2 regions of the Streptomyces sp. NBC_00353 genome follow, and region 1 is predicted to be linked to the other one. Evidence: riboswitches for the same ligand, from Rfam matches in the RefSeq annotation. Region 1 holds a riboswitch; the other holds the start of a gene.

Region 1 (14,844 bases):
GAGGCCGACAGGCGTAGTCGATGGACAACCGGTTGATATTCCGGTACCCGCTTTGAAACGCCCAGTACTGAATCAGGCGATGCTAAGTCCGTGAAGCCGGCCCGATCTCTTCGGAGTTGAGGGTAGTGGTGGAGCCGACGAACCAGACTTGTAGTAGGTAAGCGATGGGGTGACGCAGGAAGGTAGTCCAGCCCGGGCGGTGGTAGTCCCGGGGTAAGGGTGTAGGGCGTGTGATAGGCAAATCCGTCACACATTAAGCCTGAGACCTGATGCCGAGCCGATTGTGGTGAAGTGGATGATCCTATGCTGTCGAGAAAAGCCTCTAGCGAGTTTCATGGCGGCCCGTACCCTAAACCGACTCAGGTGGTCAGGTAGAGAATACCGAGGCGTTCGGGTGAACTATGGTTAAGGAACTCGGCAAAATGCCCCCGTAACTTCGGGAGAAGGGGGCCATCACTGGTGATTGGATTTACTCCATGAGCTGGGGGTGGCCGCAGAGACCAGCGAGAAGCGACTGTTTACTAAAAACACAGGTCCGTGCGAAGCCGTAAGGCGATGTATACGGACTGACGCCTGCCCGGTGCTGGAACGTTAAGGGGACCGGTTAGCTGACTTTCGGGTCGGCGAAGCTGAGAACTTAAGCGCCAGTAAACGGCGGTGGTAACTATAACCATCCTAAGGTAGCGAAATTCCTTGTCGGGTAAGTTCCGACCTGCACGAATGGCGTAACGACTTCTCGACTGTCTCAACCATAGGCCCGGTGAAATTGCACTACGAGTAAAGATGCTCGTTTCGCGCAGCAGGACGGAAAGACCCCGGGACCTTTACTACAGTTTGATATTGGTGTTCGGTTCGGCTTGTGTAGGATAGGTGGGAGACTTTGAAGCAGCCACGCCAGTGGTTGTGGAGTCGCCGTTGAAATACCACTCTGGTCGTGCTGGATGTCTAACCTGGGTCCGTGATCCGGATCAGGGACAGTGTCTGATGGGTAGTTTAACTGGGGCGGTTGCCTCCTAAAGAGTAACGGAGGCGCCCAAAGGTTCCCTCAGCCTGGTTGGCAATCAGGTGTTGAGTGTAAGTGCACAAGGGAGCTTGACTGTGAGACCGACGGGTCGAGCAGGGACGAAAGTCGGGACTAGTGATCCGGCAGTGGCTTGTGGAAGCGCTGTCGCTCAACGGATAAAAGGTACCCCGGGGATAACAGGCTGATCTTCCCCAAGAGTCCATATCGACGGGATGGTTTGGCACCTCGATGTCGGCTCGTCGCATCCTGGGGCTGGAGTCGGTCCCAAGGGTTGGGCTGTTCGCCCATTAAAGCGGTACGCGAGCTGGGTTTAGAACGTCGTGAGACAGTTCGGTCCCTATCCGCTGCGCGCGTAGGAATATTGAGAAGGGCTGTCCCTAGTACGAGAGGACCGGGACGGACGAACCTCTGGTGTGCCAGTTGTCCTGCCAAGGGCATGGCTGGTTGGCTACGTTCGGAAAGGATAACCGCTGAAAGCATCTAAGCGGGAAGCCTGCTTCGAGATGAGTATTCCCACCCCCTTTGAGGGGTTAAGGCTCCCAGTAGACGACTGGGTTGATAGGCCAGATGTGGAAGCCCGGCAACGGGTGGAGCTGACTGGTACTAATAGGCCGAGGGCTTGTCCTCAGTTGCTCGCGTCCACTGTGTTAGTTCTGAAATAACGAACGGCCGTGTTGTTGCCCGGTGTTGGTTAATTTCATAGTGTTTCGGTGGTCATTGCGTTAGGGAAACGCCCGGTTACATTCCGAACCCGGAAGCTAAGCCTTTCAGCGCCGATGGTACTGCAGGGGGGACCCTGTGGGAGAGTAGGACGCCGCCGAACAATTATTCCGGGAAAGCCCCGTGCCCTTGTGGCACGGGGCTTTTCTGCGTTTACGGGCCGGCCGCTACCCCCGTGCATCTGCCGGCAGTGGCTGCGGGTAGGGTCAGGGGGCATCATTGGCACGTTCTTTCACAGGAGGCCCCCGGGTGGAGGTCCAGGAGACTCGGGTTCAGACGGACCGGGTCCTCACCATCCCCAACATCCTCAGCATGGCTCGCCTTGTCGGGGTACCGCTCTTCCTGTGGCTGATTCTTCGCCCCGAGTTCGGCGGACCCAAGAGCGATGGCTGGGCGCTGCTGGTACTGATGTTCAGCGGGATCAGTGACTACCTCGACGGTAAGCTCGCCCGCCGGTGGAACCAGATCAGTAGCCTCGGGCGCCTCCTGGATCCGGCTGCCGACCGGCTGTACATCCTTTCGACCCTTGTCGGACTGACTTGGCGTGAGATCCTTCCGCTCTGGCTCACCGCGGCGCTCCTGGCACGCGAGCTGATGCTTCTCGTCATGGTTGGAATCCTCAGGCGGCACGGCTATCCGCCGCCCCAGGTGAACTTCCTGGGGAAGGCGGCTACGTTCAACCTGATGTACGCCTTCCCCTTGTTGCTGCTCAGTGACGCAAGTGGTTGGCTTGGATCGCTGGCCGCCATTTTCGGATGGGCGTTCGCAGGATGGGGTACAACGCTCTATTGGTGGGCAGGAATCCTCTACGTGGTTCAGGTCCGCCGGCTCGTCAAGGCGGATGCAGAAGCCGATTGAGCTCGTTGATGCGGTGCCGCGCAGTGTGGCCGGTCCGCGGTGAAGTCTCAGGTGTTGCCCTGACGGGTGAAGTCGGCTAGACCGTCGTCTCTTCAAGGAGGACGTTTCCGACATGAAGGCCGTTGTGATGGCTGGTGGTGAAGGCACCCGCCTTCGCCCCATGACCTCGAGCATGCCCAAGCCTCTCCTGCCTGTCGCCAATCGGCCGATCATGGAGCATGTGCTGCGGCTGCTCAAGCGGCATGGGCTCAATGAGACCGTCGTGACCGTCCAGTTTCTCGCCTCTCTCGTCAAGAACTACTTCGGAGACGGCGAAGAGCTCGGGATGGAGCTCACTTATGCCAACGAGGAGAAACCTCTCGGTACCGCGGGGAGCGTGAAGAACGCCGAAGAGGCGTTGAAGGACGACACCTTCCTCGTCATTTCCGGTGATGCGCTCACCGACTTCGACCTCACCGATCTCATCGCCTTCCACAAGGAAAAGGGCGGGCTCGTCACGGTGTGTCTGACCCGGGTTCCGAATCCCCTGGAATTCGGAATCACGATTGTCGACGAGGGTGGCCAGGTCGAGCGTTTCCTGGAGAAGCCCACCTGGGGTCAGGTCTTCTCGGACACGGTCAACACGGGCATCTACGTGATGGAGCCCGAGGTATTCGACTATGTCGAGGCCGATGTCTCGGTGGACTGGTCCGGTGATGTCTTCCCTCAGCTCATGAAGGAAGGCAAGCCGATCTACGGCTATGTCGCCGAGGGCTACTGGGAGGACGTGGGCACGCACGAGAGCTATGTGAAGGCCCAGGCCGATGTCCTTGAGCGCAAGGTCGACGTCGAGATCGACGGCTTCGAGATCTCGCCCGGTGTATGGGTCGCGGAAGGCGCCGAGGTGCATCCCGACGCAGTGCTGCGGGGGCCCGTGTACATCGGGGACTACGCAAAGATCGAGGCCGGAGCCGAGCTTCGTGAGCACACGGTCGTCGGTTCGAACGTCGTCGTCAAGACGGGTGCGTTCCTGCACCGGGCAGTGATTCACGACAACGTCTACATCGGTCAGCACTGCAATCTGCGCGGATGTGTGGTCGGCAAGAACACCGACATCATGCGGGCGGCCCGCATCGAGGACGGTGCGGTCATCGGGGACGAGTGCCTGGTCGGTGAGGAATCGATCATTCAGGGCAATGTCCGGGTCTACCCCTTCAAGACCATCGAGGCCGGCGCCTTTGTCAATACATCGGTGATCTGGGAGTCGCGCGGGCAGGCTCATCTCTTCGGCGCCCGCGGTGTCTCGGGAATCCTGAACGTGGAGATCACACCGGAACTCGCTGTGCGGCTGGCCGGTGCGTACGCCACCACCCTCAAGAAGGGTTCGACCGTCACCACCGCCCGCGACCACTCCCGTGGCGCCCGCGCGCTGAAGCGAGCGGTCATCTCGGCGTTGCAGGCCAGTGCCATCGACGTACGGGACCTGGAGAACGTGCCGCTGCCGGTCGCGCGTCAGCAGACCGCCCGGGGCAGCGCCGGTGGGATCATGATCCGTACCTCGCCCGGAGTGCCCGACTCGGTGGACATCATGTTCTTCGACGAGCGGGGAGCAGACCTGTCCCAGGCGCGCCAGCGCAAGCTGGACCGGGTCTACGCACGTCAGGAGTACCGGCGGGCCTTCCCGGGCGAGATCGGCGATCTGCACTTCCCGTCCAGCGTCTTCGACTCCTACACCGGATCGCTGCTGCGCAATGTGGACACCACCGGGATCGCCGCCGCAGGGCTCAAGGTTGTCGTGGACGCATCCAACGGCAGTGCCGGGCTCGTCCTGCCCAGTCTGCTCGGGCGGCTCGGCGTGGACGCGCTGACGATCAACCCCGGTCTCGACGAATCACGGCCCACCGAGTCCGCCGACACCCGGAGGTCCGGGCTGGTGCGGCTCGGGGAGATCGTCTCCTCGGCGCGGGCGGCGTTCGGCGTGCGTTTCGACCCGGTCGGCGAGCGGCTCTCCCTGGTCGACGAGCGCGGCCGGATCGTGGAGGACGACCGGGCACTGCTGGTGCTGCTCGACCTGGTGGCCGCCGAGCGGCGCAGCGGACGCGTGGCCCTGCCGGTGACGACGACGCGAGTCGCCGAACAGGTGGCGGCGTACCACGGCACACAGGTGGAGTGGACGACGACGTCGCCCGACGATCTGACGCGCGTGGGGCGGCAGGAAGGCACCATCTTCGGTGGAGACGGGCGCGGCGGCTTCATCGTTCCCGAATTCAGCAGCGTCTTCGACGGCTCGGCCGCCTTCGTACGGCTCATCGGGCTCGTCGCGAGGACGCAGCTCACGCTCAGCCAGATCGACGCCCGCATCCCCCGTGCGCATGTCCTGCGCCGCGATCTGGCCACGCCGTGGGCCGTCAAGGGGCTGGTCATGCGTCGTGTGGTGGAGGCCGCCGGCGACCGGGACGTCGACACCACCGACGGTGTGCGGGTCGTGGAGGCGGACGGTCGTTGGGTGATGGTGCTTCCGGACCCGGCCGAGGCCGTCACCCATTTGTGGGCGGAGGGCCCCGACGACGCATCGGCGCAGGCGCTGCTCGACGAATGGTCGACGGTCGTGGACAGCGCAGGTCACTGACGTTTTCCTGAGTGCGCCGGGAGGTGTTGTGCCGCGCCTCCCGGCGCATCGGTGGGGCCATTCGGCGGTAGCTGCTGCGGCGTGCGACGATGTGCGGCATGTCGCAGCAGCCCCCCGATCGGAGTACGGCCTCACCCTCCGCGCGCCCCGACGCGTCCATGTCGCTGCTGACCAATGTGATGGACCACAGCCTGGACGACGGTTACGCCGAGGCCACCGCGCGCCGCAAGGCCGACGGGAGCGCGGGCATGCCCCGCACGCTGAAGGCGAAGCTGGCCCTTGCGGCGGGTCTTGTGCTGGCTGCTCTGGTGGTCACGCTCGGCGCCGCGGAGGCACGCGTCTCGGCGCCCGTCCTTGCCAAGGAGCGCGAGGAGCTCATCGACCGTATCGATGCGGAGACATCGGCGGCCGACAGTCTCGAGTCCCAGGTGGACAAGTTGCGTGGCGACGTGAGCGAGCGTCAACGTAAAGCGTTGGAAAAGCATGGAGGGGACCAGGGCGAGCTGGTGGCGCTGCTCTCCGGGGCGACCGCGGTGCAGGGGCCCGGTGTGAAGCTCGTCGTCGACGACGCGAAGGACACCGATCAGGGCGGTGGCGGACCGCGCGAGACCAGCGGATTCGCCGATACGGGGCGGGTGCGCGACCGGGACCTGCAGCGGGTCGTCAACGGCCTGTGGCAGTCCGGGGCGGAAGCGATCGCCATCAACGGCCAGCGGCTGACAGCCCTGTCGGCCATCCGTGCCGCGGGCGACGCCATACTGGTCGACAACAGACCGCTCGTGCCGCCGTACACGGTGCTTGCGGTGGGGGACGGGAAGCGGCTCAGTACCGCGTTCCAGGACAGTGCCGACGGCCAGTATCTGCAGGCGCTGAAGGACACGTTCTCCATCAGGACCAGCATCTCCGTCCAGGAGCAGGTGCGCCTCCCGGCCGCTCCGAGCCTGATCGTACGAACAGCAGAGCCGAAGGCCGCAGACACCGGCAGTGGTGCGGCAGACACAGGGAAGGGCACATCGTGATCGCCGTACTGGGCCTCGTCGTGGGAGTCGTGGTCGGACTGTTGGTCCGGCCCGAGGTGCCGGCGGTGGTCGAGCCCTATCTTCCGATCGCTGTCGTGGCTGCGCTGGACGCGGTCTTCGGCGGTCTGCGGGCCATGCTCGACGGCATCTTCGTCGACAAGGTCTTCGTGGTGTCGTTCCTCTCGAACGTCGTCGTGGCCGCCCTGATCGTGTTCCTGGGCGACAAGCTGGGTGTGGGGGCCCAGCTCTCCACCGGTGTGGTGGTCGTGCTCGGCATCCGGATCTTCTCCAACGCCGCGGCGATCCGTCGCCACGTCTTCCGGGCCTGAAGCCGATGAGCGACGAAGAATTTCCCCGTGACACCGAGCGCACCGGCGAGCCGCCGGCGGGCGCCCCCGAGGAGCTCACCGGGCGCCGGCGGCTGATCGCCGCGGTGTGGCCGCCCCGGGTGACCCGGGCTCAACTCATCGTGGCGCTGCTGCTGTTCGTCCTCGGCCTGGGGCTGGCGATCCAGGTGCGGTCGAACAGCGACAACAGCGCACTGCGCGGCGCGCGCCAGGAGGACCTGGTTCGCATTCTCGATGAACTAGACGACCGTACGCAGCGTCTTGAAGACGAGAAGCAGCGTCTGGACGATCAGCGAACGGAGCTCGAGAACAGCTCGGACCAGGCCGAGGAAGCGCGTAAGCAGACAGTGGAAAAGGAGCGGCAACTCGGTATCCTCGCGGGCACCGTGGCGGCACACGGGCCCGGGATCACGCTGACGATCAACGACCCGGGCGGCGCGGTGGAGCCGGACATGCTGCTCGACGCACTCCAGGAGCTGCGTGCGGCCGGTGCCGAGGCGATCGAGGTCAACGGGGTGAGGGTGGTCGCCAATACGTACTTCTCCGGTGACGGCGGTGACATCAAGGTCGACGACCGGCGCATCTCCGCGCCGTACGTCTTCAAGGTCATCGGCAAGCCGCAGGACCTGGAGCCGGCGCTGAACATCCCCGGCGGCGTCGTGCAGACGCTGGAAAAGGAGCAGGCCACCGTGCATGTGGCACAGGCTGACGACATCGTCGTGGATGCCTTGCGACCGGCGAAGCGGCCTGACTACGCTCGGTCGTCCTCCCAGTGAGGCCGCCGGGTACGGGGGTCGAAGGACACAGGCACGAGGTTGCGGGGGGTCGCCGCATCGTAATGGTGACGCGTGGTGGAAACTGTCGAGTGGCTACGGACGTTGTGAAGATGTCCGGGTCGGCAGGTGTGTTCATTCAGGGTTCGTCCTGCCCCACGGGCGGGTCTATTTCGGTCAAGGGGAATCGCCCGTGAAGTTGTTTGGGAAGTTGTTCGGCAAGAGCGCACGCGATGAAGCTGCCCGCCATCGCGCACCGCGCCATGGCCAGGCCGAGGAGCAGGGCACGGAGCGCCCGCTCTTCCGCGACGAGGTGACGGGTGCGGGCGGTGACATTTCGGGTGGTTCCGGCGCGTCGTCTGTTGACCCTGCCGGTGCGGGCCGCATAGGTTTCGGGGATCCATCGACCTCAAGTACGGGTGGAGGGTCTGCGTCCATGCCGGTCTGTACGAGGTGCGGTCATCGCAACGCCGAGGCCAGTCGTTTCTGCTCCAACTGTGGTGCGCCGCTGAGGGGTGGTGCTCCGTCCGAGCGCCCCTCGGAGACGACCTCGACCATTTCCATCTCCGGTCTCGAGGCGTACGAGGCGGAGGCTACGGGCCAGACGTCCGTGCCGTCCCTCTCTCCCGAGGCACAGGCCGCCGTCGACGCCCTGCCGCTCGGCTCGGCGCTCCTGGTGGTGCGCCGCGGTCCGAACTCCGGCAGCCGCTTCCTGCTGGACAGCGAGCTGACCACGGCCGGCCGCCACCCGCAGAGCGACATCTTCCTCGACGACGTGACGGTCTCGCGCCGGCATGTGGAGTTCCGCCGGAGCCCCGACGGCAGCTTCACGGTCGAGGACGTCGGCAGTCTCAATGGCACGTACGTCAATCGTGAGCGCATCGACTCCGTCGCGCTGTCCAACGGCGACGAGGTGCAGATCGGGAAGTACCGGCTGGTCTTCTACGCAAGCCAGCGGGGCATCTGACCCGTCAGGGAAGGTCCATGCTGAGAACACCGACGGGCGGTGCCGGTCACGGCACCGCCACCGCCGACGACCGTGCGATGAGTATCGGCGCGGTGCTCCTGCAACTGCGGGACGAATTTCCCGAAGTCACCATCTCCAAGATTCGCTTTCTGGAGGCCGAGGGGCTCGTCGAGCCGCAGCGGACGCCTTCCGGATACCGGAAGTTCCGGCCCGACGACGTCGAGCGGCTGGCACAGGTGCTGCGGATGCAGCGGGACCACTACCTCCCACTGAAGGTCATCCGGGAGCACCTGGACGCCCTCGCCCGCGGTGAGCAGGCCTCCCTGCCGTCCGCGGGCGGGCAGCGGGACCTGACCGACGGTTCCTGGGACGCCGAGTCCGGGCGGGCGACCGCGGCGCGGATCGGGCGCGCGGAGCTGCTGGCCGCCGCCGAGGTCACCGAGAGCGAGCTGGAGGAGTGGGAGTCCTACGGCCTTGTCGCTCCGACGGCGGAAGGCGGCTACGACGCCGAGACGGTGACCGTGGCCAAACTTGTGGCGGATCTGGGTCGATTCGGTCTCGAACCGCGTCATCTGCGGGCCATGCGAGGGGCTGCGGAGCGTGAGGCCGGGCTGATCGAGCAGGTGGTCGCTCCCCTGCGCCGGCACCGGAATCCGCAGACCAGAGCGCATGCGGAGGCCACGGCGAAGGAGCTCGCGGAACTGTCCGTACGGCTCCATTCGGCCTTCGTGCAGACCGCTCTGGGGATCCGGCTCCACTGATCACGGGGGAGCCCGACTACCCAAACCTGCCGAGCACGTCCTAGGGTTGCTGTGTGAACGAGCTCGACGTTGTGGGTGTCCGGGTGGAAATGCCCTCCAACCAACCGATCGTGCTCCTGCGTGAAGTGGGAGGCGACCGGTACCTCCCCATTTGGATCGGTCCTGGTGAGGCGACCGCGATCGCCTTCGCCCAGCAGGGCATGGCTCCGGCCAGGCCGCTGACCCATGATCTCTTCAAGGATGTGCTCGAGGCCCTCGGCCAGGAGCTCACCGAGGTCCGCATCACGGACCTCCGGGAAGGGGTCTTCTACGCGGAGCTGGTCTTCGCCGGCGGGGTCGAGGTGAGCGCGCGTCCGTCCGACGCCATAGCGCTCGCGCTGCGCACCGGCACGCCGATCTACGGCAGTGACGGGGTGCTCGACGACGCGGGTATCGCCATCCCGGACGAGCAGGAGGACGAGGTCGAGAAGTTCCGGGAGTTCCTCGACCAGATCTCACCGGAGGACTTCGGTACCAACAGCCAGTGACCGTCCTGCGGAGGTGTCGTCAGCACATCCGGCAAGCCATTCCCGGGAATGGGACACGGGAAACCACCCTCAGGGTGATTATCACCCGGCGTGCCGAGTGTGGCGATCGTTGACGCACCCCGAGTGACTGCCTACCTTCGAGATGGCAGGTCAAGGACGGAGGTCGGCGTGAGAAACAGCGGCGACGGTACGGCAGCGGGTGGGCCGTATCTGCAGCACGGAAGTACAGCCGGCCACCCCATCAGGCAACCGGTTCAACCGGCGGCGATGGCAGGGGACGGCGCGGCTTCGGCCGAGGACATCGGATATCGCGGGCCGACGGCGTGCGCGGCGGCAGGGATCACCTATCGGCAGCTCGACTACTGGGCTCGCACGGGGCTCGTCGAGCCGAGCGTGCGCCCCGCCTACGGATCGGGCACACAGCGCCTCTACAGCTTCAGGGACGTCGTCCTGCTGAAGATCGTGAAGCGCTTCCTGGACACCGGTGTGGCGCTGCAGAACATCCGCACCACGGTCCAGCATCTGCGCGCCCGGGGGTTCCAGGATCTGGAGCGGATGACACTCATGAGCGACGGCGCGACGGTCTACGAGTGCTCCTCGCCCGACGAGGTCGTGGATCTGCTCCAGGGGGGCCAGGGGGTCTTCGGTATCGCCGTCGGCGTGGTGTGGCGGGACGTCGACGCCGCACTGTCGCAGCTGCACGGCGAGCGGGTGGACACGGGTGAGACCTTGGTCGGCAACAACCCCACCGACGAGCTTGCCCGGCGGCGCAACCGCGCTGTCTGACCGCGTGCCGATCCGGGGTGCGGCGATTGTCAGTGCCGTAGGGCAGCATCGACTGATGTGAGAGCCGCGCCCACCATCCTCCATCTCGACATGGATGCCTTCTACGCCTCTGCGGAGCAGGCGGCGAAGCCCAGCCTGCGCGGCAAGCCGGTCGTGGTGGGCGGCCTGGGGCCGCGCGGGGTCGTCGCCACCGCGTCGTACGAGGCCCGGCGGTTCGGGGTGCACTCGGCGATGCCGACGGCCCAGGCCCGGCGCCTGGCACCCAACGCCGCCTACCTGGTGCCACGCTTCCTGCTGTACCGGACGGTGAGCGACCAGGTGATGGAGCTGCTCGGGCGGCTCTCACCCCTGGTGGAGCCGCTCAGCCTGGACGAGGCCTTTGTCGATCTGGAGGCCGGCGGCGTGGCCGACGACTCGGCCTCGGCGCGGGCCGTCGGTGAACAGTTGCGTGACGCCATCAGAGCCGTCACCGGCCTCACCGGCTCGGTGGGCCTCGCGGGCTCGAAGATGCTGGCCAAGATTGCCTCGGAGGAGGCCAAGCCGAACGGGCTGCTGCTCATCGAGCCGGGCACCGAGCGAGAGCTGCTCGCGCCCATGTCCGTGCGGATCCTGCCCGGCGTCGGACCGGCCACCGGGGATCACCTGCGACGCGCCGGGATGACCACGGTCGACGACCTGGCCGAGGCGGGTGAGGCGGAGCTCGTACGGCTGCTCGGCAAGGCCCACGGCGTCTCACTGCACCGCATGGCCCTCGGGTACGACAACCGGCCCGTCGTCGCGGAGCGCGACGCGAAGTCGGTCTCGGTCGAGGACACCTTCGACATGGACCTGCACGACCGGGTCCGGGTCAGGACGGAGGTCGACCGGCTGGCCGACCGGTGTGTCCAGCGGCTGCGGGCCGCGGAGCGGTCGGGACGGACCGTGGTGCTGAAGGTCCGCAGGTACGACTTCTCGACGCTCACGCGGTCCGAGACACTGCGGGGGCCCACGGACGACCCCGCGGTGGTCAGAGAGGCGGCTGCGCGGCTCCTGGAGGCCGTGGACACCACCGGAGGCGTACGGCTCCTCGGAGTGGGCGTCACGGGGCTCGCCGACTACACCCAGGAAGATCTCTTCGCGCAGGCGGCCGGTGAGCGGGCCGCGCCCGACGACCCGGCCGCCGAGGACCTGGGCCCCGGCGAGCACGGGGACGAGTCGGCGGCCGGTGCACCGGAGCAGGAGACCCCCGAGCAGCTCGCGGCCCGGCGGTGGCCCGCCGGGCACGACGTACGCCATGACACCTATGGCCACGGGTGGGTGCAGGGCAGCGGGGTGGGCCGGGTGACGGTGCGGTTCGAGGAACCCGAGTCGCCGCCCGGCCGGGTGCGCACGTTCCGTATCGACGATCCGAATCTGCGGCCCGCGGACCCGCTGCCACTGGTGCGCGACCCCGTGGACTACTCGTCCTGGCCGGCCAGCCTGCCGAAGTCGCGGTCCGGTCCCGGCTCCTCGGGCGGCGAGTCCAGACCGTAGTGCCGGTAGAGCTGAAGCTCCTGTTCCGGCGAGAGATGGCGGCCCACGCCGAAGTCGGGTGCGTCCTTGATCAGCGCGCGGTCGAAGGGGATTCGGAGCGAATCGTCGACGAATTCGCTGGGCTCCAACGGGACGAAGGCGTCCCTGCTGAACAGTCCGGTACGTACGGCGGCCCACTCGGGGACACCGGTCGCGTCGTCGAGATACACCTCGTCGACGGTGCCTATCTTGGTGCCCTTGCGGTCGAACGCCTTGCGGCCGATCAGGCTCCGCGGATCGATGTCGGTCTGCACGGTCCCTCCCATTGGTCGCGGCTACTCCACAGGCACTACGAAAGTGCAGATCCGGGGCTTCGGCCACTCGAGACTTCCGAGACGAAGCCCGCTGGTAGGCTGGCTATGGCTGCTGACCCCGTGCGGGAGAGTCCTCCGGAGCAAATCCGGCAGGCGCCGAAGGAGCAAATCCTCCCCGGAATCTCTCAGGCCCCCGTACCGCACGGACGAGGTCACTCTGGAAAGCAGGGCGGGTTTCGTGGCGGCTGACGCCGGGACGGAGCCCTTCCTCACCGACGGTGAAAGTCGGTACGCCGCAGGGCGGACCGGTGAAGCTCTCAGGTTGAGATGACAGAGGGGGAGGCCGTCCGGGTACCCGCGCCGCGGTGCCCCTCGCAGGTCGTGACAGACCAGGAGGCCTCCACCATGACCCCCCGTCGCACTCCGCTCTCCCAGCTGGAGCAGGGCATCCCCTTCGAACAGCGCCACATCGGACCCGATGCCGAGGCGCAGGCGAAGATGCTCGCCCAGGTCGGTTACGGCTCGCTCGACGATCTGACCGCGGCCGCAGTGCCTGATGTGATCAAGAGCGCGGAGGCGCTGCAGCTGCCGACCGCCCGCACCGAGGCCGAGGTCCTGGCCGAGCTGCGCTCCCTCGCCGACCGCAACCAGGTCCTCGCCCCGATGATCGGGCTCGGCTACTACGGCACCTTCACCCCGCCGGTGATCCTTCGCAACGTCATGGAGAACCCCGCCTGGTACACGGCCTACACGCCGTACCAGCCGGAGATCTCGCAGGGCCGGCTCGAGGCCCTCCTCAACTTCCAGACGATGGTCGCCGAGCTGACGGGGCTGCCCACCTCCGGCGCCTCGCTGCTCGACGAGGGCACTGCGGCCGCCGAGGCCATGGCGCTCGCACGGCGCGTCGGCAAGGTCAAGAACGGCGTCTTCCTGGTCGACGCGGACACCCTGCCGCAGACCATCGCCGTGATAGAGACCCGCGCCGAGCCGACCGGTGTCGAGGTGGTCGTCGCCGACCTCAGCGAGGGCATCCCCGCCGACATCGCCGAGCGCGGTGTCTTCGGCGTGCTGCTGCAGTACCCGGGGGCCTCCGGCGCCGTCCGGGACATCAAGCCCGTCATCGAGCAGGCCCATGAGCTCGGCTCCGTCGTCACCGTCGCCGCCGACCTGCTGGCCCTGACCCTCCTCACCTCGCCCGGCGACCTCGGCGCGGACATCGCCGTCGGCACCACGCAGCGCTTCGGTGTGCCGATGGGCTTCGGCGGACCGCACGCGGGCTTCATGGCCGTGCGCGAGAAGTTCGCCCGCAGCCTGCCCGGCCGCCTCGTCGGCGTCTCCGTCGACGCGGACGGCAACAAGGCGTACCGCCTCGCCCTGCAGACCCGTGAGCAGCACATCCGCCGGGAGAAGGCCACCAGCAACATCTGTACCGCTCAGGTGCTGCTCGCCGTCATGGCGGGGATGTACGCCGTCTACCACGGCCCCGACGGACTGCGGACGATCGCGCGGCGCACGCACCGCTACGCCGCGATCCTGGCCGAGGGCCTGCGGGCTGCCTCCATCGACGTCGAGACCGACTCCTACTTCGACACGCTCACCGTGCGCGTCCCGGGCAGGGCCGCCGAGGTCGTCGCCGACGCCCGTGAGCGCGGCGTCAACCTGCGGTTCGTCGACGCCGACCTGGTCTCCCTCGCCTGCGACGAGACCACCACCCGCAAGCAGATCGCCGCCGTGTGGGCCGCCTTCGGCACCGACGGCGACATCGAGGCGCTGGACGGCGTGGCCGTCGACGCGCTGCCCGAGTCCCTGCTGCGCACCGCCGACTTCCTCACCCACCCGGTCTTCCACCAGCACCGCTCCGAGACCGCGATGCTCCGCTACCTGCGCAAGCTCGCCGACCGCGACTACGCGCTGGACCGCGGCATGATTCCGCTCGGCTCCTGCACCATGAAGCTGAACGCGACCGCCGAGATGGAGTCGATCACCTGGCCCGAGTTCGGTGCGCTCCACCCGTTCGCGCCGGCCGAGCAGGCGGAGGGCTTCCTCACGCTCATCCGTGAGCTGGAGGAGCGGCTCGCCGAGGTCACCGGATACGACGCTGTCTCCCTTCAGCCGAACGCCGGCTCGCAGGGCGAGTTCGCGGGTCTGCTGGCCGTGCGCGCATACCACCGGGCCAACGGCGACGACCAGCGGACCGTCTGCCTCATCCCGTCCTCCGCGCACGGCACCAACGCCGCGAGCGCCGTGATGGCGGGCATGAAGGTCGTCGTGGTGAAGACTGCCGACGACGGTGAGGTCGACATCGAGGACCTCCGCGCCAAGATCCAGCAGTACCGCGACGAGCTGGCCGTGCTCATGATCACGTACCCGTCGACGCACGGTGTGTTCGAGGAGCACGTCGCCGACATCTGCGCCGAGGTGCACGACGCGGGCGGTCAGGTGTACGTGGACGGCGCCAACCTCAACGCGCTCGTCGGCCTCGCCAAGCCGGGCCGGTTCGGCGGCGACGTCTCGCACCTGAACCTGCACAAGACCTTCTGCATCCCGCACGGCGGTGGCGGCCCGGGTGTCGGCCCGGTCGGCGTCCGCGCGCACCTCGCGCCGTACCTGCCGAACCACCCGCTGCAGCCCGCCGCGGGTCCCGAGACC
Region 2 (14,844 bases), 4.4 Mb from region 1:
GCTGGGGCCAGACCTCGACGTGACGCTTGAAGGAGTAGCCGAAGCACGGGGCGTGGCACTGCGAGGCGTCGGGGCCGAAGTTGTAGGTGGCGCCGACGAAGATCTGCTTGATGAAGTGCCAGTACTGCGTGTAGAGCGGCTGGTCGAGACCCAGGTTGTGCTTGACCGCGGCAATGGACTGGGGATTGGCATCCTTGCCCACATACTGCGCGGCGAGCTGGTCCATCGTCTGCCCGGCCAGCCGGGGGACGAGGAAGAAAATCGCGAAGGTGACTGCGCTGACGATCAGCAGCAACAGCACCGCGCCGAAGACGCGTCGAATGATGTACGCAGCCACAGCTGTCCGGCGGCGGTGTCCGCCGGCCGGGCGCTCCGAGGAGCACCCGGTCCGGCGGACACCGAAACCTTCACCTGCCTTTCGAACTTTCGGGGGTACGGGGGTCGCCCCCCGAATGAATCAGCCCGGCGGACAGGCCCGGCAGTTACTTGGAGGAGCCCATCAGCAGGTAGTCGTACATGCCGAGGTATGCCTGCGTGACCGTGACGTTGGTCGCGGAGACCGGACGCAGCAGCAGGTTCTTGCGGTAGACGAGCGGCACGGCGGACGCGTTCTCGGCGACCAGCTTGTCGATGTCGCCCCAGGCCTTCGCACGGGCGGCGTCATCGGTGTTGGCGATGGCCTCGTTGAGCGCCTTGTTGATCGCCGGGTCGTCGAGTTCCTGGACGTTGTTGCCACCGGTCGGCTTGATGGCCGAGCCGTTGATGATCTGGTCCAGGAAGCCGAAGCCGGTCGGCCAGTCGGCGCCCCACGCGGTCATGATCATGCCGAGCTTGTGCTCGTGGACGTAGCTCGGGTTACCGGCGAAGTTCTGGAAGTACTTGCCGCCCGGGAACGTCTTGATGTTGGCGGTGACGCCGATCTTCTTCAGGGACGCCTGGACCGCGGTGACCATCGACATCTCGGCCGGACGGTCGGAGCGGGCGGAGATGTTGGTCTCGAACCCGTTGGGCTGGCCGCACTCCTTCAGCTCGGCCTTGGCCTTCTCGATGTCGCCCTTGTGACCCTCGGTCTCGTACAGGTCGAACTTGCTGTAACCGCTGACGGTCGGCGGCAGCAGCGTCGTCGCGACGTCACCCTTCGGGTCGCCACCCTGGGCGGCCTGGACCGACGCCTTGTCGATACCCCACTGCACGGCCTTGCGGCAGTGGATGTTGTCGAACGGCTTCACGTGCACGTTCAGACCGATGTACGAGGTGGCGCCCGCGTACGCGTTGTCCGTCTGCTTCTTGAGCTTCTGGTCGGTCAGGACCTTGGGCTGCGTGGCCGGGGCCACACCGGTGCCGGCCGCGTCCACCGTGAGGTTGTCCGCGAGAAGGTCGTTGTCGACCGTCTCCTGCTTGACCTTGAAGCGGATGTTGATCTTGTCCGGCAGTGCCGGACGGATCGGGTCCGTCTTCGGGTCCCAGTTCTCGTTACGGACGAGGCTGGCGCTCTTGCCCTCCTCGTACGAAGCGAACTTGTACGGGCCCGAGGACACGATGTGCTGGACGTACTCGGCGCCCTTGTCCTTCGCGGCCGGCACGGGGGCCGTCTGCGAGAAGGTCGCGAGGTAGTCGAAGTCCGCGAAGGCGTCCTTCAGCTTGAAGACGATGGTGGTGTCGTCCGGGGTCTCGATGGACGCGATCCCGTTCGGGTTCTTGTCCTTGTAGGGACCCTTGTACTTGTCGCCGCCGATGAGGTGCGCCTTGAAGTACGTCGGGCCGTTGGACAGCGCCTCGGGCGAGAAGTTGCTTCGCTCGATGGCGTACTTGACGTCCTTCGAGGTGATCGGCGAACCGTCCTCGTACTTCAGGCCCTTCTTCAGGGTGTACGTCCACGTCTTCGCGTCGGCGCTGGGCTTGCCCAGCGACTCCGCGAGGTCCGGGACGACCTCCAGACCGGCGCCGCCGGCGGCCGGCTTGAAGCTGGTCAGCGTACGGCCGTAGAGGCGCGCGAAGTTCTGCACCCAGCCGTAGTACGTGTTGCCGGGGTCGAGGGAGTCCGGCTCGTCCGACAGTGCGAGGGAGAGCGTGCCACCCTTCTTGTCGGACTTGTTGACTACCGAGGTCAGCGCGGCGTCGGTGGAGCCGCTGCTACCACCCTTGCTCTTGCTGTCGCTGTCCGAACCGCCACAGGCGGTTGCCCCCAGCGCGAGTGCCACAGCTGTGGCGATCGCAGCTGTCGCTCTTTTGGTCTTCACCTGAGGAATGCCCCCTCGATCGATGGTTGCGGCAGATGTATTGGCAGGTGCCGCGGATTACTTGCTGCGCGGGTCGAGGGCATCACGAAGCCCGTCACCCAGCAGATTGAACGCCAGAACGGTGATGAAGATCGCCAGACCCGGCACGATCATGTACTGCGGATCGGCCTGATAGATCTCGGCGGCCGTGGAGAGCATGCCTCCCCAGGAGGCCTGCGGCGGAGCGATTCCGACACCGAGGTAACTGAGCCCCGCCTCGAAGAGGATGTTCGTCGGGATCAGCAGCGTGGAGTACACCAGGATCGGCGCGACCAGGTTGGGCAGCAGCTCCCGCATCAGGATGAACGGGCCGCGGGCGCCCAGGCTTCGGGCGGCCTCCACGAACTCCCGCTCGCGCAGGCTGAGCGTCTGGGCGCGGACGATGCGGCCCATGTACGGCCAGCTGAAGAAGCCGATGACGAAGATCAGCACCGCGATCCTGAGCGGCAGCCCCGACAGTCCGAACGCTCCGTCCTGGAGCGAGGCCGAGATGGAGATCGCGAAGAGGAGCAGCGGGAAGGCGAGGAAGACGTCCATCGTGCGGCTGATGAGGCTGTCGGCCCAGCCTCCGTAGAACCCTGCGGTGACGCCCATGATCACGCCGATGATCACGGAGACCAGAGTCGCGCCGCCCGCGACGAGGAGGGACACCCAGGACCCCTCCACGATGCGGGCCAGGATGTCGCGTCCGTACTGCGGGTCGACACCGAGCGGATGGTCCCAGCTCATGCCACCCCAGGCGCCCTTGGGCGACAGCAGGGCCGGGTCGATCAGGTCCTGGTGGAACTCGTTGGGGTCGAGACCGAACATCGCCTGGATCGGCTTGGAGAGCACGGCCAGCAGCACCAGCAGGATGACGATGATGCCGCCGGCGACAGCCACCTTGTCGCGTTTGAAGCGATTCCAGGCGATCCGTCCTAGCGAACGACCCTCGATCTGTGAGGCCTTGACGCCCTTCAGCACAGACTCGGGCTGAGAACCGGCCTGCGATTCAGTGGTCTCTATGGGTGCGGTCATCGTCCCTCGTGCTTGCCCGTGCCGACGGTTGCCGACGATGCTTGGCGGCCGCCCGGGTCGACGGTGCGGTCCGTTGCTGCCGTGTTGCCGGGTGGTTCAGGTGGTGCCGAGGGACGGTGTCCGGTTCCGGAGCGCTCTGCACCGGATCCGCTATCCCTCTGTCCGGGGAGTCTTCAACGCGCCTGCGATCACCCGCCAGACCTGACGGGGAATGTTTGCTCAAACGTGATGAGGTCAGAAGGGTTCCGTAATCCGGACAACGTTGCTCCAGGAGCGGTTTCAGGCTTTCCAACCGCCGCTGTTTTCCGGACAGTTGCCCCGGGATCCACTGGAAGCACCGGATGCTCCGGTAGGCAGGAAATGCCCGGACTTGGGCTTCGGTGACGGCATTTGCCGGTAGCTCAACCGATTTCGGCAGGATCGGCGCACAGCCCGGGTCAACTCACCGGGCGCGCCTGGCCGTCGGGGCGCGGCACGGGACAATCCCGGGCGCCTCCGGCTCTTCTACCCGAAGGGGTACCCGTAGGCGGAACCGGCTGCGGGCGGCGGACCGGCCTGGGCGTGCGCCTCGCGGTCGTAGAACGGGCGGGCGTTGGCACGCAGCCACATCGCGACCGGGTCGTACTCGTCGGACATGGCGACGGTCGAGACGGGAAGCCCGTCCGGGACCGCGCCGATCGACTGCTGCATCATCGCGCGCACCGCGTCGACGGAGGACTGACTCGTGTCGTAGAGATCCAGACCGATGGCGAGATAGGGGACGCCGAGCGCGGGCTGCACCCAGGCGCGGCGCAACGAGCGGATCGCAGGGGTGCGATGGGCGTTCTGCGAGAGCAGTGCGTAGAACTGCGGGATCTCGACGGCCGGCTCGGTGAGCCGGAGCGGCCCGGCGGGCATCCGGTCGAGGCCGGTGGCGATCCGTCTCAGATCCAGCCAGGGAATGCCGACGCCGCCGCCGGGGGCGTGCGGGTTGAGCCAGATGCCCCAGCGGTCGGGGAAGAGGGCACGAGCGATGTCGACGCCGGTGACCACCTCATGGGCCCGGTTCCAGCCACTGGCCGCGAGTTCCTGGGCCGAGGTCACACAGGGGGCGTAGCCCAGCCCGTCGATCTCCATGTTCCCGTACTGGGCGTCCGGCGATCCGGCCTGTCCGTGCCAGAGCAGCATCCAGATCCGGTCCTGGGCGAGGGCCCGCAGCAACGCCTCGTACGCGTCGTAGCGCCCGGGCGTCACTTGGCGCAGCATGTGCTCGACCTGCCCGGCCGCCGCGGTGCCTGACGCACTCACCCTGGGTCCCGCCCCTCTTCGATCCACTGTGTCGGCCTGCCGCTCCCGGGGCACACGGGTGCGGCACGGTGGCCGAGGCACTAGCCATCAAACCAGCTTAAGCGGCGTCCCTGACACCGACTTGACGTCACAGGCCGACGCGTCGCGCCCCGGCCGCCGGGCTCCGGCAAGGGGGTACCCGCCGCTCAGTGGCCCTGGCGCTGGTAGAACGGCCGGATCCTGGCCCGCATCCAGTCGGCGACCGGGTCCTGCGCCACGTCCAGCAGGACCAGGTTGACCGGCCACGGGACCTCGACACGGCCGAGCGCGCGGCCCAGGGCGTCCATCGGGGCGTTGCGTCCGGCGCCGTCCCAGGTCGAGAACTCGACACCTATGAAGAGCACGGGGTCGCCGCCCTCGATGCTGGCCAGCGTGCGGCGGGCGGTGCGCACGACACCGCTCTCCTCGAACTCACCGGCCGCGGCGGCGAGGAAGTCGACGGGCTCCTCCTGCCAGTCCGGCTCGTACAGCCGGACACGGCCGCCGCTGGCCGGCCCGTCCAGAGAGGTGCGTCCGGCACGGCAGAGCTCGGCGACGGCGGGCGGCGGCAGCGGCATGCCGACGGCGCCACCCGGGTTCACCGCGATACCGAGCTGCGGGGGCAGTCCGCGGGCGAATTCGCGGGCAGGCGCCACGGTGAAGGACATATGGGTGCCGACGCAGCTCAGGAACTGCTGTTCGGAGCTGAAGACGGGGACGTACGCCGCGCCCTCGATCTCCACCGTGGGCAGATCGAGCGACGGGGCGTCGGGACCGCCGCCGTTGGGGAGCGGCACCCAGAGGTGGCTGCGGCCGAGCACTTCGACGAGCCGGCCGCCCGCCTGCGGGCTGCCGAGCGAGGCCCCGAGCACCTCTTCGAGCTCATTGGCCGGCCATCCGCCCTGCGGATGGGTCTGGACCGGTGCCGGAATGTCCACTGCTTCCCCTTCTCGCCCCATGGCTTGCCGCAGAACAGTAACTCCGGCGCGCCCCTCCGCGCTGACGGGCGCCAGAGCCCTCAGGGGCTGTGGTCGGCGAACGTGATCCGGGTCAGCATCCCGGCCGCCTCCCGGTCCAGCAGCACCGCCGAGCAGCAGCCGGGCGGCAGGATGCCGGCCTCGGTGTCCCGCAGCAGTCTGCCGACGGCCCGGCGGTGCCGGGCGAAGGCGTAACCGGAGACTCCGCGTCCGCGCTCGCGCTGGCCGTCCCTCGCCACCTGCGGGGTGACGTCCAGCAGCACGAGGTGAAGGACACGGCCGCGGCGTCGCGCGTCCCGGGCCAGCCAGCCCCGTACCCACGCCTGGGTGCCGCAGTCGTGGACCACGACCGGGTCACCGGAGCGCAGCGCCCGCCAGAGCCCCCAGTAGTGGGCGACCCGGACCAGCGGGCGGTAGAGGGCGTACGGGAGTAAGCGGGGCACTCGCTGCGCCCAGCGGTCCCGGGTGTCCTGGGAGTCGATGGCCCGTACGGTCACCGCTCGCCGGATGAGCGTCGATTTGCCGCTGCCGGGCAGCCCGGAGACCACCACCACATCGCCCGCGGCGAAGTGCAGGCCCCGCGGGCTGCGCCCGGCCCGCTCGCGCAGATCGCGCACGACGGGTGCGTGCGTGCCGAGCCTTCCCCGGACAGGTGTGCCCGGCTGTGCGGGCATCGCGCCGTGCGCGACCCCCGCGGTCGTCGCGTACCGCTGCAACGTCATTGCCCTCCCCCTGTCGGTCGCCCACGCCTGCCCACGAAGTGTAAAGAAAAGGCAATGCGAGACAACCGTCCCACTGTTCGTTTCCCTCACGGGGTACCGACGCCCCACTCTTCCGCAATGCGTGCGATGATGACCCGGCCAACTGCATAAAGGCCGCTTGAATCCGCGCGGGAGAGTTCCGGCCATTGACTGTGCCGGGCGCCGAAGGAGCAAGATCCTCCCTTGAATCTCTCAGGCCCCGTACCGCGTGGATGAGGCAGATCTGAAAAGCGAGTCGCCACGGCGGCTCCACCCAAGGTGCAAGCCGAACCCGTCAGGGTCTCTCGGCGAACCTCTCAGGTTCCGATGACAGATGGGGAGGGATCGTCCTCGCCGTCATGCCCTGGGAGCCACACCTATGAGCAACGCCCCCCGTCTCACCGCCCTCGATGCCCTGCACCGCTCGCTGGGCGCGACCATGACCGACTTCGCGGGCTGGGACATGCCGCTGCGGTACGCGAGTGAGCGCGACGAGCACAACGCGGTGCGTACGAAGGCCGGCCTCTTCGACCTGTCGCACATGGGCGAGATCACCGTCACCGGCCCGCAGGCAGCGGCATTCCTGAACTTCGCGCTGGTCGGCAACATCGGCACCGTCGCCGTCGGCCGCGCCCGCTACACGATGATCTGCGCCGAGGACGGCGGGATCCTGGACGACCTGATCGTCTACCGCCTCGGTGACACCGAGTACATGGTCGTCGCCAACGCCGGGAACGCCCAGATCGTGCTGGACGCGCTGGCCGCCCGCGCCGACGGGTTCGACGCCGAGGTGCGCGACGACCGCGACGCGTACGCGCTGATCGCCGTCCAGGGCCCCGAGTCCCCCGCCATCCTGGCCTCGGTCACCGACGCCGACCTGGACGGTCTGAAGTACTACGCGGGCCTGCCCGGCACCGTCGCCGGTGTGCCCGCGCTGATCGCCCGTACCGGCTACACCGGCGAGGACGGCTTCGAGCTGTTCGTCGCCCCCGAGCACGCCGAGCAGCTCTGGCAGGCCCTCACCGCGGCGGGCGCCCCGCACGGCCTCATCCCGTGCGGTCTGTCCTGCCGTGACACGCTGCGCCTGGAGGCCGGCATGCCGCTGTACGGGCACGAGCTGACCACCGAGCTGACACCGTTCGACGCCGGTCTGGGCCGGGTCGTGAAGTTCGAGAAGGAGGGCGACTTCGTCGGCCGCAAGGCGCTGGAGGCCGCCGCCGAGCGCGCCGAGACCGCCCCGCCGCGCAAGCTGGTCGGCCTGATCGCCGAGGGCCGCCGGGTGCCGCGCGCCGGTTTCCCCGTCGTCGCCGAGGGGCAGGTCATCGGCCAGGTCACCTCCGGCGCCCCGTCCCCGACCCTCGGCAAGCCGATCGCCATCGCGTACGTGGACACCACGCACGCCGCGCCCGGGACCACGGGCGTCGGAGTGGACATCCGCGGCAGCCACGAGCCGTACGAGGTCGTGACCCTGCCGTTCTACAAGCGGCAGAAGTGACGCAGTCGCGTCTCACCCCGTAAGACCATCGTTCATCAGCACTCCCCCGCGTACAGGAGAATTCAGGTCATGAGCAACCCCCAGCAGCTGCGTTACAGCAAGGAGCACGAGTGGCTGTCGGCCGTCGAGGACGGTGTGGCCACGATCGGTATCACCGAGTTCGCGGCCAACGCGCTCGGCGACGTCGTCTACGCCCAGCTCCCCGAGGTCGGTGACACGGTGACCGAGGGCGAGACCTGCGGTGAGCTGGAGTCGACCAAGTCCGTCAGCGACCTGTACTCGCCGGTGACCGGCGAGGTCACCGCCGCGAACCAGGACGTCGTGGACGACCCGGCGCTGGTGAACTCCGCTCCCTTCGAGGGCGGCTGGCTGTTCAAGGTACGCATCACGGAAGAGCCGAAGGACCTGCTCTCCGCAGACGAGTACTCCGAGTTCTCCGGCAACTAAAGACCCCAAGGGACCACCTGATGTCGCTTCTCAACTCCTCCCTCCACGAGCTGGACCCGGACGTCGCCGCCGCCGTCGACGCCGAGCTCCACCGTCAGCAGTCCACTCTCGAAATGATCGCCTCGGAGAACTTCGCTCCGGTCGCGGTCATGGAGGCCCAGGGCTCCGTCCTCACCAACAAGTACGCCGAGGGCTACCCGGGCCGCCGCTACTACGGCGGCTGCGAGCACGTCGACGTGGTCGAGCAGATCGCGATCGACCGGATCAAGGCGCTGTTCGGCGCCGAGGCCGCGAACGTCCAGCCGCACTCCGGTGCGCAGGCCAACGCCGCCGCGATGTTCGCACTGCTGAAGCCGGGCGACACGATCATGGGTCTGAACCTGGCCCACGGCGGTCACCTGACCCACGGCATGAAGATCAACTTCTCCGGCAAGCTCTACAACGTGGTCCCGTACCACGTGGACGACACCGGTGTCGTGGACATGGCCGAGGTCGAGCGTCTGGCCAAGGAGTCCAAGCCGAAGCTGATCGTCGCCGGCTGGTCCGCGTACCCCCGCCAGCTGGACTTCGCCGCCTTCCGCCGCATCGCGGACGAGGTCGGCGCGTACCTGATGGTCGACATGGCGCACTTCGCGGGCCTGGTGGCCGCGGGTCTGCACCCCAACCCGGTGCCGCACGCCCATGTCGTCACGACCACCACGCACAAGACCCTCGGCGGTCCGCGCGGTGGCGTCATCCTGTCGACGCAGGAGCTCGCCAAGAAGATCAACTCTGCCGTCTTCCCCGGCCAGCAGGGTGGTCCGCTGGAGCACGTGATCGCGGCCAAGGCGGTCTCGTTCAAGGTTGCGGCGACCGAGGAGTTCAAGGAGCGCCAGCAGCGCACCCTGGACGGCGCCCGCATCCTCGCCGACCGTCTGGTACAGCCGGACGTCACCGAGGTCGGCGTCTCCGTCCTCTCCGGCGGTACCGACGTCCACCTGGTCCTCGTCGACCTGCGCAACTCCGAGCTGGACGGCCAGCAGGCCGAGGACCGGCTCCACGAGCTCGGCATCACGGTCAACCGCAACGCCATCCCGAACGACCCGCGGCCGCCGATGGTCACCTCCGGTCTGCGGATCGGTACGCCGGCCCTGGCCACCCGCGGCTTCCAGGCCGAGGACTTCACCGAGGTCGCCGAGATCATCGCGTCGGCCCTGAAGCCCTCGTACGACGCGGACGACCTCAAGGCGCGCGTCACCGCGCTGGCCGAGAAGTTCCCGCTGTACCCCGGCCTGAAGTAGTCCGGGAATCGGTTCTGTACGTTTGAGGCGGGGCACCGCGCACACTGGACAGTGAGCGAGGTGCCCCATCCCTTGTCCCGCTGCTCTTCGGACCGACCGGTCCGTACCGCACCACCCGGCAGACAACGACGTCTACCAACCCCTTAGGAGTCACCCGTGGCCATCTCGGTCTTCGACCTGTTCTCGATCGGCATCGGCCCGTCCAGCTCCCATACGGTCGGCCCGATGCGCGCGGCCCGTATGTTCGCGCGCCGGCTGAAGAACGAGGGCCTGCTCGCGCACACCGCCTCGATACGCGCCGAGCTGTTCGGCTCGCTCGGCGCCACCGGACACGGCCACGGCACGCCCAAGGCCGTCCTGCTCGGCCTGGAGGGCGAGTCGCCCCGTACCGTCGACGTCGAGTCCGCCGACGACCGGGTGGCCGAGATCCGCGCCTCCGGACGGCTCAACCTCCTCGGCATGCACGAGATCGACTTCGACGCCGACGAGCAGCTGGTCCTGCACCGCCGCAAGGCACTGCCGTACCACGCCAACGGCATGACGATCTTCGCGTACGACCACGAGGGCGCCCCCCTGCTGGAGAAGACGTACTACTCCGTCGGCGGCGGCTTCGTCGTGGACGAGGACGCGGTGGGCGAGGACCGGATCGTTCTCGACGACACCGTCCTCAAGCACCCCTTCCGCACCGGCGACGAACTGCTGCGGATCGCGAGGGACACCGGACTGTCGATCTCCTCGCTGATGCTGGAGAACGAGCGCGCCTGGCGCACCGAGGACGAGATCCGCTCCGGTCTGCTCGACATCTGGCGCGTCATGCAGGCGTGCGTGTCGCGCGGCATGTCCCGTGAGGGGATCCTGCCCGGCGGCCTCAAGGTCCGCCGCCGCGCCGCGAACACCGCACGCCAGCTGCGCGCCGAGGGCGACCCGCAGGCCCACGCGATGGAGTGGATCACCCTCTACGCGATGGCGGTCAACGAGGAGAACGCCGCGGGCGGCCGCGTCGTCACCGCGCCGACCAACGGCGCCGCGGGCATCATCCCGGCCGTGCTGCACTACTACATGAATTTCGCGGCCGGCGGCGCCACCGAGGCCGAGAAGGAGGACAGCGTCGTCCGCTTCCTCCTCGCGGCGGGTGCCATCGGCATGCTGTTCAAGGAGAACGCCTCGATCTCCGGTGCCGAGGTCGGCTGCCAGGGCGAGGTCGGCTCCGCCTGCTCGATGGCCGCGGGCGCCCTCGCCGAGGTCCTCGGCGGCTCCGCCGAGCAGGTCGAGAACGCCGCCGAGATCGGCATGGAACACAACCTCGGCCTGACCTGCGACCCGGTCGGCGGCCTCGTCCAGATCCCGTGCATCGAGCGCAACGGCATGGCGGCGGTCAAGGCCGTCACCGCGGCGAAGATGGCGCTGCGCGGCGACGGCACGCACAAGGTCTCCCTCGACAAGGTCATCAAGACCATGAAGGAGACCGGCGCGGACATGAGCGTGAAGTACAAGGAGACCGCGCGCGGCGGGCTGGCGGTCAACATCATCGAGTGCTGAGGAAAGCGGCCCGACCTGCTCCGTCGCATCTTTCGGAGCTGTCGGGCCCTTCCCTGCCTGCGCAGTGAAAAGCCCCTGCGAAGTCCCTGGGAGGCGGGTGGGGCTCGCGCACCGCGGCGGGACCCCTCGGCTCCACGCCGGACCGAAGACCCCGCCGGTCCGGGTGGCGATGGCCTCGGCGGCGGAGGCGTGAGCGACGGTGGGCCTGCCATGCGCGTGCGTCGGAGCGGTCCTGTCCGTGGCGACTCGTCGCCGTGCACGCGCGACTTGCCTCGAAGCCCCTTGACCGGGCGGGAATCGCGCTCCTCGGAAACCCTGGTCGAAGGCCGCTCAACATATGCTCAACGGAGGCTCCACAAGCAACGCGCATGATCTGGCTCGGATTAAATCGAGCAAGTGAACGAGGGGGCGCGTTGACCGGGGGTTGGGGAAAAGTCGCCGTCGTCGGGGGCGGGCCCGCAGGGCTGTTCCTGGCGCGATTGATCCGTAGAGCGAGGCCTGCTGCATCGGTCGACGTGTACGAGCAGAACGCGCCCGACGAGGCATTCGGCTTCGGCGTGGTCTTCTCGGCCCGCACCATGTCCGAGCTGTGGAAGAACGACCAGGAGACCCATGCGCGCATCGTCGCTGCGAGCGTGGCCGTGTCGGACATGGAATTGCGGCATCCGCGGGCCACGCTGCGGTATGGGGGCTTCGACTTCTCCAGCATTTCCCGCCGGGAGCTGCTGCTGATCCTGCAGGAGCAGGCCGCCGAGGCCGGTGCCACACTCCACTTCGGCCACCCGGCGGCGCCCGGCAGCATCGACGAGGCCGACGTCGTGGTCTACGCGGACGGGGCGAACTCCTCCCACCGGGACGCGCGTCCGGGGCGTTTCGGCACGACCGTCCGGCACGGCGCTTCCCCGTACATGTGGCTGGGGACGCACGCCCCGTTCGACGCGGCGACCTTCTCGTTCGTCGAAACGGGGAACGGGCACTTCGCCGCCCACGCGTACCCCTATGCGGACGGTATGGCGACGGTGGTCATCGAGTGCGATCCCGGCACGTGGAAGGCATCCGGGATGGACCGCACCGGGGACTTCTCGCGGAACTCGGGCGGCAGCGACGAGGAGGCCCTGGGCCATCTCGGTGAGCTCTTCGCCGAACATCTCGGCGGACACGAGCTCATCGGCAACCGGAGCCGGTGGGCCACCTTCCGGACCGTGCACAACGAGCGCTGGTCCGACGGGAATGCGGTCCTGCTGGGCGACGCCGCCCACACCGCGCACTTCACGGTCGGCTCCGGCACCAAGATGGCGATGGAGGATGCGATCGCCCTTGCGGCGGCCCTCCGGCGGAACACCGATCCGGGATCGGCCTTTGCCGAGTACGAGCGGGAACGCCGCGGCCCGGTCGCCCGCACCCAGGAGCTGGCGGAGCCGAGCATGCGCTGGTGGGAGACGTTCGGGCGGCGTCTGCACATGGCGCCCGCCCAGTTCGGCCTGCACTTCATGACCCGGACCTCCGCACTGTCCTACGAGGGGATGCGCCGCCGCTTCCCCGACCGGGTCGACGAGGCCGAGGCCGCCTACCGGACGTCGGGAGGCGCTGTCGGGGCGGAGCTCGTGGCAGCGGCCGGGGCCGTCCCGCAGCTGAGCGCGGTCGCGGCGCCCCTTCTGATGGGTTCCGTCCGGCTCCGCAACCGCCTGGTCGAGGTGGTGCCCGGGGCCTGCGGCGACCCGGCGGCCGCCGTCCGCGCCGCCGAGGCGCGGGGAGCAGCCCTGGTCCTCGTCCGAGAGGCGCGCCCGGAGGCGGGACCGCAGGGGCAGCCCGGGCATCGGCCTCCGGTCGTCCTCGGGCGGCTCGTACCGCCTGACCCGCAGGCGGCCGACCTCGAAGCGGTAGGCCGTCCCCCGCTCTTCGCCGAGCTGGAGTGCCCGCCGGCCGACGAGTGGTCGCCGGCCGGCGACGACCTGATGGCGGCCGTGCGGGCTCTGGTGGCCCGCGGGGTGGAGGGCGTGCTCCTGACCACGGGCGCCGGGCAGCCCCCCGGGTGGCACAGGCTCCTCGGGCATGCCGCCCGGATCAGGACCGAGGCCGGTGCCGCGGTCGCGGTCACGGCCCCCGGAGGGTGGGCGCCGGACCCGCACGGGACGGCGGCTGCCGACTCGTGGCCGACCCGGATCCATCTGGCTCTGATCACCGGACGGATCGATCTGATCGCGTCCGCTCCCCCGGCAGGGACCGGCGCGACCGCATAGGCCGTCGTCCGGCCCCTTCCCCCATCCCTTCCCACCTGATTCGTCGACGCGGGCCCGCCCCATGCCCTGAGGGTCCGGACGGACGCCCCATGGAATCCGATTTGACCGCATTTCAGCGTAAGGGAGACGAGCGTATGTCCGAGACCAACGCACTGCCTGCCGACGAGGGCAGCGGTACCGAACCGATCGCGATCATCGGCATGGGATGCCGATTCGCCGGTGGCGCCCACTCGCCCGAGGAATTCTGGAACATGCTCATCGAGGGCCGGGACGGCGTCGCGGAGATCCCCGAGGAGCGCTGGGCCGAGTACGTCGAGGCGAGCGCAGAGAACGCCGCGGCACTGCGGAACACGACCCGGGTGGGCGCGTTCCTGGACGACGTGGCGGGATTCGACGCGGGCTTCTTCGGAATCCTGCCTCGCGAGGCCGAGCAGATGGACCCGCAGCACCGCCTCATGCTCGAGGTGGCGTGGGAGGCCCTTGAGCACGCCGGTGTTCCACCGCACCTGCTCGCCGGCGGTGACACCGGTGTCTACGTGGGCATCGGCACCGAGGACTACGGCCGACGGCTGATGGAGGACCTGCCCCGGATCGAGGCGTGGACCGGCATCGGCGCGGTCCACTGCGCCGCGGCCAACCGGATCTCGTACCACCTGGACCTGCGCGGACCCAGCATGGCGGTGGACACCGCGTGCTCCGCCTCGCTGGTGGCTCTGCACCTCGCCTGCCAGGCGCTTGCCACGGGTGAGACCTCGCTGGCCATTGCCGGCGGGGTCAACGCGATGGTGCACCCGGCCGTCACGATGATCATGGATGCCGCGGGTGCCTGTTCCCCCGACGGGCGTTCGAAGTCCTTCGACTCCACCGCGGACGGCTACGGCCGGGGTGAGGGCGCCGGCGCCCTCGTGCTCAAGCGGCTCTCGGACGCGGTGGCCGACGGCGACCGGGTGCTGGCCGTCGTCCGAGGAACCGGCATCATGCAGGACGGCCGCACCAACGGGATCATGCAGCCCAGCCGGGAGGCACAGGCCGACCTGCTGCGGCACACCTACCGGACCGCCGGGATCGCCCCGAGCTCGATCGGGTACGTCGAGGCGCACGGCACCGGGACCAACGTGGGCGACCCCATCGAGGCCGGGGCCCTGTCCGAGGTCCTCAGCACCGACCGGCCAGCGGGACAGCCCCTGCTGATCGGCTCCGTCAAGACCAACATCGGGCATCTGGAAGCGGGCGCGGGCGTCGCCGGCGTCATCAAGGCCGTCCTGGCGCTTCAGCACGGTGAGATCCCGCCAAGCCTGAACTGCACCGACCCGAACCCGGCCATCCCGTGGGACACCAACGGTCTGAAGGTCGTCACCGAGCCCACCGGCTGGCCGGCGTCGGCCCGGCCGCGGCGCGCCGGAGTCTCCGGCTACGGCTTCGGCGGCACCATCGGCCACGTCATCCTGGAGGAGCCCGCCCGGACCGCCGCAGGATCGGCGGGGGCGGGCGCGAAGGCGGGCAGCGGCCATCGGGCGCCGTGGCT

What was found. A riboswitch is a leader RNA that binds a small molecule or an ion and turns the genes downstream of it on or off. The one in region 1 is predicted to bind glycine.
Region 2: linked by a shared signal. The riboswitch ahead of gcvT (glycine cleavage system aminomethyltransferase GcvT) and the one ahead of gcvP (aminomethyl-transferring glycine dehydrogenase) in region 1 are both predicted to bind glycine.

The regions. Positions count from the first base shown of each region.
Region 1 is NZ_CP107985.1:8,157,844-8,172,687, forward strand. It holds rRNA gene OHA88_RS36755 (23S ribosomal RNA) at 1-1,651, shown strand, start outside; rRNA gene rrf (5S ribosomal RNA) at 1,731-1,847, shown strand; gene OHA88_RS36765 (CDP-alcohol phosphatidyltransferase family protein) at 1,994-2,602, shown strand; gene OHA88_RS36770 (mannose-1-phosphate guanyltransferase) at 2,715-5,210, shown strand; gene OHA88_RS36775 (DUF881 domain-containing protein) at 5,309-6,229, shown strand; gene OHA88_RS36780 (small basic family protein) at 6,226-6,558, shown strand; gene OHA88_RS36785 (DUF881 domain-containing protein) at 6,564-7,352, shown strand; gene OHA88_RS36790 (FHA domain-containing protein) at 7,543-8,316, shown strand; gene ftsR (transcriptional regulator FtsR) at 8,334-9,077, shown strand; gene OHA88_RS36800 (bifunctional nuclease family protein) at 9,131-9,604, shown strand; gene OHA88_RS36805 (MerR family transcriptional regulator) at 9,773-10,390, shown strand; gene OHA88_RS36810 (DNA polymerase IV) at 10,448-11,902, shown strand; gene OHA88_RS36815 (PRC-barrel domain-containing protein) at 11,827-12,207, opposite strand; glycine riboswitch at 12,309-12,406, shown strand; gene gcvP (aminomethyl-transferring glycine dehydrogenase) at 12,601-14,844, shown strand, end outside.
Region 2 is NZ_CP107985.1:3,770,979-3,785,822, forward strand. It holds gene OHA88_RS17070 (ABC transporter permease) at 1-337, opposite strand, end outside; gene OHA88_RS17075 (ABC transporter substrate-binding protein) at 483-2,240, opposite strand; gene OHA88_RS17080 (ABC transporter permease) at 2,298-3,296, opposite strand; gene OHA88_RS17085 (enhanced serine sensitivity protein SseB C-terminal domain-containing protein) at 3,801-4,583, opposite strand; gene OHA88_RS17090 (enhanced serine sensitivity protein SseB) at 4,769-5,539, opposite strand; gene OHA88_RS17095 (AAA family ATPase) at 5,620-6,300, opposite strand; glycine riboswitch at 6,459-6,556, shown strand; gene gcvT (glycine cleavage system aminomethyltransferase GcvT) at 6,698-7,813, shown strand; gene gcvH (glycine cleavage system protein GcvH) at 7,883-8,260, shown strand; gene glyA (serine hydroxymethyltransferase) at 8,281-9,540, shown strand; gene OHA88_RS17115 (L-serine ammonia-lyase) at 9,697-11,079, shown strand; gene OHA88_RS17120 (FAD-dependent monooxygenase) at 11,595-13,319, shown strand; gene OHA88_RS17125 (type I polyketide synthase) at 13,454-14,844, shown strand, end outside.